4 regions of the Paenibacillus sp. FSL W8-0194 genome follow, and region 4 is predicted to be linked to each of the others. Evidence: riboswitches for the same ligand, from Rfam matches in the RefSeq annotation. Region 4 holds a riboswitch; each other region holds the start of a gene.

Region 1 (3,574 bases), 2.4 Mb from region 4:
CCGGCTTTGCGCCATAATCCGTCCCCGCCCACGAGCGAGAAGTACAAAAGGGCAGCCATCACCAGGTTAAAGAAGGTCTGGAAACCGAGCATGAAGACAAGGCCGAAATTCGAAACCCCCTCGCCTTGAAATACCGGCAGCATGTTGTACGTGCTGAACGTGGCGACCGCAAAATAAAACACGCTCAGGAAAATGCCCCTCTTGAACGACGTATGGGCCCGGGTCAACGCGCTGTATACGATGGCCAGTACGCCTAGCACGAACGTCAGCAGACCGTAGCCCAAGATGGTCAGCCATTTGGCTTTGGACGTTTCCTTTTCGACGTAGGCCGCATGCGCCTCCGGCACGCTAAAGGTCTGTTCGAAGGAATGAACTTTCCCTTCCTCGAACGTCAATTTGACTTGAAGGCTTGAACGGCCGATCGCCCGGTTCGGGTCGGTGTATACGAGTCCCGCCTCGTTCTCTTTGGTCGACAGCTCCAGCTTGCCCGGGTCGTGACCCATTTGCTGCAGCCAAGGTGCGGCAAGCTCTTCTTTTTTCTCCAGCGACAGGCCGCCTTCCACGATTTTCAGCTTGGTTTCGCGTTTGGTTTTATTCGGGTCCGCCATGGCCGCGGCATAATTCGAATAGCGGGGCGTAACGGAAAAAGCGACGACCTTGCCCGAATTCATATGTACGTCGATATTGGCGTAACCTTCGTTTTGGCGTTCGGCCAAACGGACGCGGAACACGTCGTAGGGATAACTTTTTTCAAACGTTTTGTTGTATTCGTTCAGCAGCTTTTCCCGCGACAAATAGCCGTATAGATCCGAGTTGGACTGGTACGTGATGACCGCGTCCTTGCTCGGGTCCGGCTCCAAATGCAGCGTGTTTTGCATGAAGGCCTCCGCGGCGCGTTGGGCCTCCGCCTTGCTGATGACCTTCGTGTTTTGCTGCTCCAGCGTTTCCGAGGCGGTGGAAGGGAGAATCTGGAACAAGACGAATAAAACGAGTCCGATGACCGCAAAAATGCCCAGCCATTTGTAATTGGCTTTGAGCCGCAGCGGTTGTCCGACGGGATTCATGAAATGCCCCCTTTGTTTGGATTGTAAAGATATATACCTAGTATAAACGTAAACATAGCATACGATGTCCCTCGAAAGCCAGTTTTCTCCCTCATTGGCCGTGAAAAAATGATGAAAATCGTGGAAAGTGATTGTAAACGCGAGAGAAAGGCAGACTTTTATGAGATTTGCGATGCAATCGGGCCGTATTCCCACGTATTCATTCGAATAATGGCTTTGTGATGTAAAACGAATAGGATTATAATCTTTGAAGCAAATGAATAATCCGTACGCCGAATTTCGATATGAAAACGGGGGAACCATTATTTTGGGGTGAATTTCGCTTTTATCCATAGCGAATAGGGCAACCTGTGCATGCCCGAATCCGTCAGCTAACCTCGTAGGCGTTATGCAGCAGGAACCAAACCGAAAGGCATTGGATTTCCGATGCTTTTTTTCTTTTGACTTTTTTAAAGAGGTGACTATGTTGACAGCGAAAATCAGGTGGTTTCGATTGGCTCCCCCGCAAATTCTTGTATTGGGGTTCGCCGGCATTATATTGATCGGAGCCATACTTCTCACCTTGCCGATTTCGAACACGACGGGCAAGCCGCTCCGGTTCATCGATGCTTTGTTTACGGCGACTTCGGCGACTTGCGTTACCGGTTTGGTTGTTAAGGATACGGGAACGTTTTTCAGCACCTTCGGACAAGTCGTTATTATGCTGCTGATTCAGGTCGGGGGGCTCGGTTTCATGACGATGGCCACCTTGTTTTCCCTCGTGCTGAAGCGGAAGATTTCGCTGCGCGACCGCCTGATCCTCCAGGAAGCGATGAACCAGAACACGATGGAGGGCATCGTGCGGCTGATCCGGAAGGTGCTTATCTTTTCGCTCGTGATCGAAGGCTGCGGAGCGGTTTTGTTCGCCATCCGCTGGTCCTTTGACATGCCGGTCGGCCGGGCGGTGTACTTCGGGATATTTCACGGGGTATCGATGTTCAACAACGCGGGCTTCGACCTTTTCGGCCATTTCAACAGCCTGACGGGGTATGTGTACGATCCGCTCGTCAATATCGTCGTCATGTTTTTGATCGTTTCGGGCGGGATCGGATTTATCGTCATGTCGGACCTGGTGGATTACCGGCACAAACGGAAGCTTTCGCTGCATACGAAAATCGTGCTGTCCATGACCGGGGCGCTGATTCTGATCGGGGCGATCGTCATTTTCGTTTTCGAATTCACGAACCCGAAAACGCTCGGTTCCTTGAATTGGGGCGGCAAAATTCTTGCGTCGTTTTTCCAATCGGTCTCGCCGCGGACCGCGGGGGCCAACACGCTGGATCTCGCAAGCATGCGGCAAGCGTCCCAGTTTTTCATGGTCATCCTGATGTTTATCGGCGCATCGCCGGGATCCACCGGAGGCGGGATCAAAACGACCACCTTCACCATTCTGGTCGGCGCGGTCATCGCCATGATCCGCGGACGCGACGATATCGTGCTTTACCGCTACCGCCTGGCGCAGGATCGCATCTTTAAGGCGCTGACGATCACCTTCCTCGCGTTGTTTCTGGTGGTCGGGGTGTCGATGGTGCTTTCGACGACGGAGGACAGCAACTTTTTGACCATTTTGTATGAAACGACTTCGGCTTTCGGGACGGTCGGGCTTTCGCTTGGACTTACGCAGCATTTGACGCTGGTCGGGAAAATATTGATCTGTCTCACGATGTTTGCGGGACGGCTTGGGCCGCTGACCCTGGCTTACGCACTTGGCCCGAAAAAAGGCAAAGAGCTGTACCGGCATCCGGAAGGCAAAATCATTATCGGCTAGTTTCAAAGAAAACAGAAATTGATTAAATAAGGAGTATCAGGAGAGAATGAAAACACAGCAGTTTGTCGTCATCGGTCTGGGACGTTTCGGCTCCAGCCTTGCACTCGAGCTCGTCGATTTGGGATACGAGGTGCTCGGGGTCGATAAAAACGAGGAAGTCGTCAGCGACATGAGCGAATATTTGACGCATGCCGTCGTGGCCGACGCCACGGACGAGGAAGTCCTCAAATCGCTCGGGATCCGCAATTTTGACTGCGGCATCGTCGCGATCGGAGACGATATCCAGATGAGCATCCTGGCCGCGATTTTGCTGAAGGATTTGGGCGTGCGCACGGTCGTGGCCAAGGCGATTTCGGTGCTTCACGGGCGCGCGCTGGAGAAGCTGGGCGTCGACCGGGTCATTTTTCCGGAAAAGGACATGGGGATCCGGGTTGCCCATCAGCTTGTGACGCCGAACCTGCTCGACTACATCGAGCTGTCCAAGGAATACAGCATCGTCGAAATGAAGGTGCCTGAAAAACTGGACTGCAAAACGTTAAACGAAATCAACACCCGCGCCAAATTCGGCTGCAGCATCGTAGCGATCCACCGCCAGGGAAAAGTGATCGTCGCTCCGACCGCAATGGATCAGCTCCGCGCCGGCGACATTATGGTGATCATCGGCGCGAACGACAACATCGACCGGTTCGAAAGCGAAGCCGTC
Region 2 (3,574 bases), 670 kb from region 4:
CAACCTGGATACGACGATGCAAATCTTGCACGAAATCAGCGAGGAAAACAAAAAGCGGCGGCTGCCCGAACCGAGCGAAACCAAGCTGGTATCCTTGTTGATGGAAACGATGCTGAGGGTGCTGCATGAGCTGAACCTGGACACATGCCTATACGCCAAGCAATTCGCGAGCCGGGCGGGAGCGGGGGACATCGGCGGGATGTGGAGCTACGTTTTTGAGGTCGGCACGTTAATTTGCGAACGGAAACGCTATGCCAATACTTCGCCTTCGCTTGCCGTCGGCAGCGAGCTGCTTCAATTCGTGAACCAGAACTATACCAGCGCCGACATTTCGCTGAAGCAGCTGGCGGAAAGATGCGGCATGTCGGTATCCCATGTCTCCAAAATCTTCAAGGAAGTGTCCGGCATCAACTTCTACGACTATTTATGCCGGCTCCGGATGGAAACGGCCAAGGAGCTGCTGCGGGAGAAAACATTCGGGATGGACGATATCGCCCGCCGGGTAGGGTACGAAAACGTCTATTCCTTCAAACGTGCTTTCGTGCGGTACGAAGGCATCAAGCCGGATGAATACGTGGAATCGGCGATGTGAATCAACCGCTCGCCTCGTCCATCTGCCGGCAACGATATTGGGCCGGCGTCATGCCGGTCGCTTTTTTGAAGGCGGTAAAAAAATGGCTTTTCGTCTGAAACCCGGCTTGCTGCGCGATTTCGGCAACGCTCATGTCGGTCTCCGTGAGCAATTCCTTTACCTTTTCGATCCGCATATTCAAAATATAATTGGACAGCGACATTCCGTAATGGTCGAGAAACAATTGACGGGAATATTTGGCGGACAACTCGATGTGGTCGGCGATGCTTCGACGGATAGTCTTGGATCGTGAATGTGGTATCGACCGAACACCAGAAACAGCCCGTTCAAAAATACGGTGTTCCATGTGACGCGCAGCCAGTCATTGGTTGAAAAGAAAAACTCGAAGTTTCTCCATCCTACCCATTGACTTCCCAATAGACCGTCTGAAAGCCGGTAATTCTGAAAGGCAAGCAAATGTCCCAGCATCGGCGTATACGCAAAGACAAGCAGGAACAGCATGCCGGGAAGCGCAAGCAGATACAGATAACGGTTCTTTGCGACCTCATGGATAAATCCGTGATGTCCTCTTTTATTGTTGTTCAATCATTCACCTCCCTGCGATCCATGGAATGAAGATGCCTTATGACACCATTATCGTAGCAGCGGTTCAAAGGCTTTGAATAGTTCTGATTGGTACGAAGGAGTTCTTATATGGCTGATGGGGAGGTATTCATTTTTCCCGCCAAGTTCTGTATCGATCTCGGAAGAGCGCCTGGTTATAACAAGATGAACGTTGTATAAATCAAGGAAACGGAAGCTATCGGTTGTAAATGAATGATTGGGCAGGATCAGGGGCCGGAAACCGGCAAAAGCTATAAAAAAGGCCATGAATTCTATTGTAACCAACCTTTACAGTTCGTCGGCTCAGGCGTATATTCAACTCATTATGAAAAATCTTTGGTTCATGAATGGATTACGCTGAATTTTCAATCGCGAAAAGCGGGGGAACCACATCGGCACCGGCATGCATTCCGAGTCTTCATGGATATAGCCGGCTGCTTGGGGTGAATCGGATGAAGAGGCTGCCTTGGATCAGCTTTCCGTCCGTAGGGCAGCTCTCACGGCCCGAATCCGACAGCTAACCTCGTAAGCGTCGCTAGGAGAGAGGAGTGAAACTGTGAGTTGTCAACGAGCACAGGGTATCCGCTCTGTGTTTTTCTGTGCGAAAAAATAACATGAATGTCTATGATCGCTGAATTTCCGTTCCGGCGGAAAACGGGGGAACCGGCCGTGACAACCAACCGTTCGTCACATGGGGTGAATCTTGAAATCGCATTCGAGTAGGGCTACTCTTGGTCCGAATCCGACAGCTAACCTCGTAAGCGTGAGAAGAGAGGCTGCTTTTATACATGCCAAGCAAGGTTTATTTTGCCTTGCCTGAAGAAGCATGGAAAGAGGGTTCCTCTTTCCGTGCTTCTTTTTTTGACATGAGCATTTTGCCGACGTTAACGAATGTTCGACCCACATATAAAAAACACATCGACAGACCATGCATAGCGGGAGGAGAAGGAAGTTGCCTAACATACAAGTGAATGGAACGTCGCTATATTACGAGACGCATGGCAGCGGGGTGCCGATCGTCTTTATTCACGGACATCTTTCATCTCATCATAGTTTTGAGCCTCAAGTGGAATATTTCAGCAAAAGGGCGAAGGTCATCGTCCTCGATTTGAGAGGTTACGGCAATTCGGGTAAATTGAATGTGGAAGTCGAGGAAATCGTCGACACCCAGTGCAGGGACCTGAAAGAGCTGCTGGATAAGCTCGGCTTGCCGAAGGTAACGCTGGTCGGCTGCTCGAGCGGCAGCCTGCTGGTGCAAAAATTCGCGGAAACCTATTCGGACCGCGTCAACGCGCTTGTGCTGGTGGACAGTTATTTTTACGGGCCGTGCGGCCCTTTCGGCACGAAAAACGGCATCTGGAAGCTGCTGGAGGCGTGCAGCTGGATTTCCTATTATCTTCCTGCCGAGTTTTTTCTCCGGTCGCTGCGCGTAACGTATCACAGGTGGATTCCGGCCTACAGCATTTTAAGGAACGAGCTGTTTCATAAACGGCCGACCGAGTCGATCAAACAACGGATGGCGCTGCTTAAGGCGGATATCGATCCGGTGTTGTCCCGGCTGCGGATGCCGGTGTTATGCGTGGCCGGCAGGCAGAGCGAATGGTTCGTCAACCAGATGAACAAGGCCGTGGAGCGGTTCGCCTGCGCCCAGAAAGCGGTGATCGAGGACGCGATTTATCCGAGCCATTTGTGCCAGCCGCGGGAATTTAACCGCATTTTGCTCAATTTTTTGATCGACCAAAAGCTTTTCCGGATGGAGCAGCAGCATTCGGGCTGAAAACGGCTTCCGCCGGCAACAATGAGGGATGTGCCGCTAGGGTCGGCGGAAAGCATCCGGCAAAGGTGATGACATGAATAAGGAATACAGACAGCTGAAATCGCTGCTGAAGCTGCTGGACCGGGAAGAACGGTGGTTTACGTTCGCAGAGGTGGAAAGCGAGCTGGGCGTATCGGACAAATCCGTCCGTAAGATCGTCGAGTCCGCCGTCCCCCTGCTGCCCCCGTCCATGCAGATCGAGGTATCCAGGGGGAAGGGCATCATGTTCCGCCGGGACCGGCATGGGACAAGCATTCAGGAAGTTTTGGAACCGCTGCTTCGGGAAACGCCGTATTTCCGCCTGATGCAGCGTTTGTTCATGCATGACGGCAACACCTCCGCCGAGGAGGTAGCGGAAGAGCTGTATATGAGCTTTTCTTCGTTCAAAAAATGGATCATCCAGCTAAACCGGGACGAACTGCGCCCGTTTCAGCTGCGGATCACGTATTCGGCGCCGGCGCTGAAAGGAAACGAAATCCACGTGCGCTATTTTTTATGGAAACTGTTTACCGAGGCTTATCCTTACACCGGATGGCCTTTTTCGAATGCCGATTACGCGCGTC
Region 3 (3,574 bases), 1.1 Mb from region 4:
TGAAGCGCCACGGAAAAACCGTCCTTCTGTTTCACTTGATCGAATGGGTTCTGCTCGCGGCCCCGGCCTACTGGGTCATACCTAAGGTATATGCGGCGCTTCTGGACGGGATGCCGCTGCAATCCATGGGCCTGTCCGTTCTTCCCTGGATTTTGGGATGGCTCCTGTACGGATATATCGTGCACCAACTGATTCTTTTCATGCAGTTCGGCAAGACCGGCGGCGGCGGCTTGTTGCCTCCCTTGTGGCACTGCCTGCGCGGCGCGTTCCCGCTCATCGGCGTTTCGCTGATACTCGGCTCGCTCAGCCTGATTTTGTTCAGCCTCTGTACGGGAGTTTCCTGGATGTGGGCAGGCATCATCGCGCTCATCCTCCAGCAGGGCTACCACCTCGTCAGCTGCATTATGAGATTATGGGGCATTTCGGCGAAGTTTGACCTGTGGTACGCCCAAGCGCATCGGGGCACGGAAAAATAAATCATCAAAAAGTTAACTTTTTGTCATCACTCCAACCCCTTGATATAAGAAAAACCCCCCCCTTTCAAAATAAAAAGGGCGGGGTTTTTGTCGTTTTTAGATCCCGAACGATTTGCCAAAGTCGTCATCCTCTGTTAAAATAATCCGAGTAAGCAGTTAGTAACAACTTTGTCATTTTTACTGTAACTTTTTCATATTGTGCTGTAACGATATTTTCAACGAAAATACCAATTAATCGTCATCAATAGTCACTTTCGGGTGCTTGATCAAGGCCGAATTCCTTGGCACCGGGAAGCGGGGGAACCACTTTGGGTGAATTGATCTCGCAGCATAGGGATCATAGGGGACGACCTTCAACCGAATCCTTAAGCTAACCTCGCAGGCAACATGGAAGGGGTTTATATTTTTGAAAAAGAAGTTAACAGCCGCGGCGCTTGGTTTGACGCTTATGTTCTCCATGGGAACCAGCGTATTCGCGCAATCTTCTCTGAGTCATGTCGTGAACAGCACCATCGGCGTTTCCTACAAAACCGGAGGAACGACGACCAAAGGTTTTGATTGCTCCGGGTTTACGCGTTATGTATTCCAAAAATTAGGGGTTTCCATTCCGCGCCAATCCAGCGCCCAATTCAAAATCGGCACCGCCGTCTCCAAAAGCAATTTGCGTGCCGGAGATCTGGTATTCTTCAATACGAGCGGCGCAGGCGTATCCCATGTCGGAATCTACGTAGGAAACGGAAAATTTGCCCATTCGTCTTCTTCGAAAGGCGTGACCATCAGCAAGCTCAGCAACAGCTATTTCGCCAATCGCTACATTGGCGCCAAACGTGTCATGAGTACCGCTAAATACAAAGCGGCCGTCTACAACTAGAAACTCACCCATAAACATACGAAAAAGCTTACGATGCCCGCGCGGAGATTTTTGCCGAAATCCCTCGCGGGTTTCCTGTTACTTATTAGACGTTTGAAAACCTAAAAAAGTAACAACTTTCAAAAAAAATTTTTTTCGAACTTTCAAACTCCGCTCATCCACGTGCCTTCAACTATGATTTACCCTTCCTTTCCGTTAAATAAACCAATTTTCTAAGTAAAAAACGCTTATAATTGTCCTTCGTTGGAGCCGATTTGGCAAAAATCCCGAAATTATGGTGATTTTTTTGAAGGTTTAGGCATAGAAACAATTGCCAAAACGTCATTCCTTTGTTACAATAATCCCAGCGTTAGTAACAACTTTGTAATCTTTGTTGAGCCGTTGCCTGTAAACAGGCGGCTCCTGAAGTATATAGTGTAAAAAGACATATGCCGAATTTCCTCACACTAGGGAAGCGGGGGAACCATTTACGGGTGAATTGATCTTGCAACAGAGGGATCATAGGGGACCTTCTACCGAATCCTTAAGCTAACCTCGCAGGCACCGGAAGGAGTATTAATTTTGAAAAAGAAGCTAGCAGCAGCAGTCATGAGTTTTGCCATCGTATTTACCGTTGGGGCCGGAAGCGCTTTCGCGGATTCGAAAATGGACAAAGTCATCGACGATGTGCTCGGAACGAAATACAGAACCGGAGGAACGACGACCAACGGCTTTGACTGCTCCGGATTTACGATGTACGTATTTAAGCATCTCGGCATCAACCTGCCTCACCAGTCCGGTTCGCAGTTTACGATGGGCACTTCCGTTTCCCGCAGCGATTTGAGAGCAGGAGATCTCGTATTTTTTAATACATCCGGTTCCGGCGTTTCCCATGTCGGCATTTACGTCGGCGACGGTAAATTCGCACATGCTTCGACATCCCGCGGCGTTGTCGTCAGTTCGCTTAGCGAAAGCTATTACGTCAACCGCTACGTTGGCGCGAAACGTATTATGAGCAGTGATACATATCAAGCCTCTGCCGTCGATTCTGCAGACAATGATGACGTTGAATAACATTTTTGCCTGATCCGCACGGTTTGTACGACAGCCCGTACCGAGATTTTTGCCGAATCTCCGTACGGGATTTTTTGCGCTTGTCGCGCTTGATCCCCGAGGAATAGATTTTATGGAATCATCAAATGCTACTTAGCAGCGGACGTCTCTTACGAAAGGAGGCTTCTTGTGAACGTTTCGAAGGACTCTTATACCGTTACGCCCATGACGCGGGAGCAGGCCGAGGCCTGCTGCGGCTGGATGTACGCCCCCCCTTACGACCGCATCTACGGCTGGCTTCCCTGGGAGCAGATGGAGGCCCTCGGCATCGAGCTTGGAGATCCGGATCTGCGGAGGCAGCAATACGTTTCGGTGCTGGATGGAGACGGGCAGCTATGCGGGTTCGCGCAGCTGTTTCCGATGGTCAACGTCGTGCGCCTCGGTTTAGGCATGCGGCCGGATTTATGCGGCCAGGGACGAGGTCCGGGCTTTATCCAGGCGATCGTGGAGACGGCAAAAGACCGCTTTCCCGGACAGGAGATCGATCTGGAGGTACAGGATTGGAATTTGCGGGCGATACGCGCTTACGTCAAGGCAGGATTCGAGATCACCGATACGTACGAAAAACAGACGCCTGAAGGCGTCGAGCGCTTTTACTGCATGGTTTATCAAGGGCTTTAAAAACGTCAATGAAAAATGGTACAAAATTGTGTACGTTTAGTGGATTTAAACTGGCTTTCGTTTGCTTTTTTGTCACAAACTATTTGATGTACCGGCTTGTTCCGTTATAATGAAGAAATGAGAGAACTGCAGTTTACATAGAAAGGACGAAAACGGATGCAAAAATGGATCATGAGCGGTTTGATAACGATTGCATGCGTAATGGCCGTTGTGCTTATGTTTACGCTGCCGGGTAAAGAGCAGGTAGCCGAAGAAGAAAAACCGACCATGCCTGAAGTAACCATGGACGCTGCAGCGGCAGAAGCCGTTGTGAAAGCCCAGGGCTGCATCAGCTGCCACGGCGACCAGCTGCAAGGCGGCGTGGGACCGAACCTGCAAAAAATCGGCTCCCAGATGTCTGCTGAAGAACTTTACACGATCATTACCAAGGGCAGAGGCGGCATGCCTTCCTTCAAAGACAAGCTCCAAAAAGAGGAGATTGCCAACGTAGCCCAGTGGCTTGCAGCCAAAAAGT
Region 4 (3,574 bases):
TGCTCCGGGAACGTTGGGAAGCCCATGCCCGGCACCGTCTGGCGCAATTTCGGGCAAACTACGCCAAATTCGCCGGGGATCCATGGTGGACGGACATGATCGGGGAATTAAACCGCGCAAGCGAAGAATTCAGGGCGTGGTGGCCGCGGCATGACGTCTTAAACGGCCCCGAAGGGAAAAAAATCATTCATCATCCGGCCGCGGGCAGGCTCGAATTCGAGCAGGTTTCGTTTGTGACGTCCGACGACCCGGGTTTGACCGTCACGATCAACGTTCCGACGGCGGAAGGCGATACGGTCGCCAAGCTGGGCAAGCTGTTGAAGGAATGAACGGGCTTTGGTCCACGGCCCGTTTTTACGCAACGGATCATATATTCCCTGGGATCGGACTGGATAAAAGAAATAAGCTATTTACATATCGTGATAATCGGTGTATAATAACAGAGTTGCTGCAAAAGTTAATATTATGCGGTAGTGGTGGAATGGCAGACACGCTATCTTGAGGGGGTAGTGGGCGTATGCCCGTGGAGGTTCGAGTCCTCTCTACCGCATTGACGATCTGACCGAGAAAATCCCTGTTTTGCAGGGATTTTTTTGTTGCACCGGGCAATGTTTCGCCATCCAAGCGTTCGTCCGTAAAAAGAAGCTTTTGCCGCCGCGGGAAATTCCATAGACTCACATATAACGAAAGAGGCCAATGCGGCCTCTTTTTTGTTTTGCTCCATTCTTTATGCTTTTAGGTCGCCATAGGGCAATGGTTCACGATTCGATTGGGCCCGGCCGGTTTGCGGAAAAAGGGATCCGATTCAAAGGAACGCAATAGAAGGGGCTTTCGAATCCATTGCCAAAAACGCGAAAAATAGAGAGCATGCGAGAGCTTGGCGCAGATAAAGACTTTTGTAAGCGGTAACCTGTATGCTAGGGTCGTCATTTTACGCGGATAACGATTTCGCGTCTCCTTTACATGCCGATGCACGCGGGTGTATGATTCAAATCGTAATTGAACATGTTTCCATTTTTAAATCGCTGAGTTTCCGTTTGAAGAAGCGGAAATCGGGGGAACCAATCGCGCGTCCCGTCGTCCGGTGTGAGAGTCGGAAGGCAGGGAGGCGCCGGGGTGAATCCTGCGAACGGATGCCATGGATCCGATCGCGGGTAGAGCGACTCTCACCGCTCGAATCCGTCAGCTAACCTCGTAAGCGTCGCCTGAGAGAGGAATGATGAAACTTGTGATCGATGAACATCGGCCGCAGGGGATCGGATGACCTCTGTGGTTTTTTATTGCCAAAAACGCAACGTTGCACAAAATGGATGAAAGTCAATAGAAACGTCTTTAACGCTGAATTCTGGCTTTGGCCGGAAGCGGGGGAACCAACGCGCCGTTTGCTTCCACAAGCGGATGGCGCCGGGGTGAATCCCTTTGTCCGAAAACCGGACGGGGGAAGGGCGACTCTCACGCCCTAATCCGTCAGCTAACCTCGTAAGCGTATCGGGAGAGGCCCCATTCGTCGTGAGCGATATTTCATGGCTTTCTTTGGTCATGGATGTTGGAAGCCGCGGGAAAGAATCCTCTTTCCTGCGGCTTTTTTTTATTCGGGTCAGCATTTCGGATAAGCATTTTTAATAAAAGGTGCGATTGTTGCGGATTGCCCGATCCAGAAACGAAAGGAGGCGAGAGCCGTGGAGGAGGAACTCATCGTCGTGACGGCCCCGAACGAGGCCGGGCGCAATTTTATCAAGCTTTTGATCTATCTCAAGCGGCCTTTCGCCGCGCTGACGAACAATGCCAAGGAAGAACGCGATCTGAAGAAGCTGGGCGTCTCCAAAGTCATCCGGCTCCATACCAACAACACGGAGGAATGGGTCGTGCCTGAGTGGCGGATCGGCCGGATTTTTATATTCGAAAACAGTTTGAATTTAACGTGCCGTTACTTGCAAATTTGCCGTGCTTGGACGCCGGATTCGATATACGTAATCACCCGGGCGCATCACTCGCCGGGCATTTACCGGGGGCTTGGCGCGGATCACGTCATTCACACGTTGAACGGCGAAGTCGGATTTTTGCTGAAATAAGGGATTTGACAAGGAGAGCGTTGAACCATGATGGATTTTTTAATGATTTTAACGCTTGCGGGCGTGTTCGGAATCTTTTTGCTGTTCCTCATGTGGTGCGGCCATGTCGTGGATGGGGGAGGCGAAGGCCGATGATCGTGGTTTTGGTGCTGACGGCGTTTGTGTTCGTCTACCTGGCGTATGCCTTGATCCATCCGGAACGGTTTTAGAAAGGCCGGGCGGAGCAGGCTTAGACGCCTTCGACCCGCTTATAAGAGGAGGAAACGATTTTGGATATATTGCAGATAGGCATCGTGATCGTGGTGCTGCTGCTGTTGGTCAAACCGGCAGGCAGTTATATTTACCACGTATTTTCTAACGAGGCGAACTGGACGGACCGGATGTTCGGTCCCGTGGAGGAGTTTTTTTATGCCGTCATCGGTCTTCGGAAACGCTCCGGGATGAGCTGGAAAACATACGCCCTAAGCATGATGGCGACGAACGTCGTGCTGGTGGCCGCAAGTTACGCGGCGCTGAGATGGATGGGCGGACTGCCGGCAAACCCGAACGGGACGGGAAACATGGAGGCGAGCTTGTCCTTCAACACCGTCATCAGCTTTATGACGAATACGAACCTGCAGCATTACAGCGGGGAAAGCGGCATGTCGTATTTGGGGCAAATGATCGTCATCACGATGATGATGTTTACGTCGGCCGCGTCCGGCCTGGCCGTGGCGATCGCTTTCATGCGGGGCATAACCCGCCGGCGGGGCGGACTCGGCAACTTTTTCGAGGATTTCGTCAAAGCCCATGTCCGGGTGTTCCTGCCGCTCGCGTTGATCGTTACCCTGGTGCTTGTGGGGTTGAAGGTGCCGCAGACGCTTGATCAGGCGGTGACCGTGAACACGCTTGGCGGCGCTGTGCAGCATATCGCGATGGGGCCGGTAGCGTCCCTGGAATCGATCAAACATCTGGGAACGAACGGCGGCGGATTTTTCGGGGCGAACTCGTCACATCCGTTCGAGAATCCGAGTCCGCTCACGAACGTCATCGAAATTTTAAGCATGTGGACGATATCGGCCGCGCTGCCTTACACGTTCGGGCGTTTCGCCGGCAACCGCAAGCAGGGCTGGATTCTTTTTTCGGCCATGATGGTGCTGTTCCTGGCGTTCCTGTCCCTGACGTACGTCTCGGAAAAAAGCGGCAACCCGCTGATCCATCAGCTGGGCATCGACGCTTCGCAGGGCAGCATGGAAGGAAAAGAAGTTCGTTTCGGCGTGGCGCAGTCCGCTTTGTTCACGGCGGTGACGACCGCGGCGACGACCGGTTCGGTCAATAACATGCACGATACGCTGACCCCGCTCGGCGGGCTGGCTCCGCTGGCTCAGATGATGCTGAACGTCGTCTTCGGGGGCAAAGGCGTCGGGCTGGTCAACATGCTGATGTACGCCATATTGGGCGTGTTCATTTGCGGCCTCATGGTCGGGCGGACGCCGGAGTTTCTCGGGAACAAAATCGAAAGC

Evidence for each region. Region 4 has a riboswitch for cyclic di-AMP ahead of MKY58_RS22530 (hypothetical protein). Riboswitches for the same ligand answer to the same signal wherever they lie in the genome.
Region 1: linked by a shared signal. The riboswitch ahead of MKY58_RS05480 (TrkH family potassium uptake protein) and the one ahead of MKY58_RS22530 (hypothetical protein) in region 4 are both predicted to bind cyclic di-AMP.
Region 2: linked by a shared signal. The riboswitch ahead of MKY58_RS19355 (alpha/beta hydrolase) and the one ahead of MKY58_RS22530 (hypothetical protein) in region 4 are both predicted to bind cyclic di-AMP.
Region 3: linked by a shared signal. The riboswitch ahead of MKY58_RS27820 (C40 family peptidase) and the one ahead of MKY58_RS22530 (hypothetical protein) in region 4 are both predicted to bind cyclic di-AMP.

Annotation. Positions count from the first base shown of each region.
Region 1 is NZ_CP150205.1:1,283,430-1,287,003, forward strand. Features, by position in the region: gene MKY58_RS05475 (type II CAAX endopeptidase family protein) at 1-1,064, opposite strand, end outside; cyclic di-AMP (ydaO/yuaA leader) riboswitch at 1,325-1,465, shown strand; gene MKY58_RS05480 (TrkH family potassium uptake protein) at 1,528-2,871, shown strand; gene MKY58_RS05485 (TrkA family potassium uptake protein) at 2,918-3,574, shown strand, end outside.
Region 2 is NZ_CP150205.1:4,249,473-4,253,046, reverse strand. Features, by position in the region: gene MKY58_RS19370 (helix-turn-helix transcriptional regulator) at 1-592, shown strand, start outside; gene MKY58_RS19365 (helix-turn-helix transcriptional regulator) at 594-815, opposite strand; gene MKY58_RS19360 (hypothetical protein) at 770-1,177, opposite strand; cyclic di-AMP (ydaO/yuaA leader) riboswitch at 1,541-1,742, shown strand; cyclic di-AMP (ydaO/yuaA leader) riboswitch at 1,815-1,975, shown strand; gene MKY58_RS19355 (alpha/beta hydrolase) at 2,148-2,972, shown strand; gene MKY58_RS19350 (helix-turn-helix domain-containing protein) at 3,046-3,574, shown strand, end outside.
Region 3 is NZ_CP150205.1:6,020,037-6,023,610, reverse strand. Features, by position in the region: gene MKY58_RS27830 (hypothetical protein) at 1-476, shown strand, start outside; cyclic di-AMP (ydaO/yuaA leader) riboswitch at 737-876, shown strand; gene MKY58_RS27825 (C40 family peptidase) at 883-1,347, shown strand; cyclic di-AMP (ydaO/yuaA leader) riboswitch at 1,767-1,905, shown strand; gene MKY58_RS27820 (C40 family peptidase) at 1,909-2,400, shown strand; gene MKY58_RS27815 (GNAT family protein) at 2,605-3,060, shown strand; gene MKY58_RS27810 (c-type cytochrome) at 3,217-3,574, shown strand, end outside.
Region 4 is NZ_CP150205.1:4,920,994-4,924,567, reverse strand. Features, by position in the region: gene MKY58_RS22540 (helix-turn-helix transcriptional regulator) at 1-329, shown strand, start outside; tRNA gene MKY58_RS22535 (tRNA-Leu) at 468-550, shown strand; cyclic di-AMP (ydaO/yuaA leader) riboswitch at 1,014-1,217, shown strand; cyclic di-AMP (ydaO/yuaA leader) riboswitch at 1,327-1,502, shown strand; gene MKY58_RS22530 (hypothetical protein) at 1,680-2,072, shown strand; gene kdpA (potassium-transporting ATPase subunit KdpA) at 2,342-3,574, shown strand, end outside.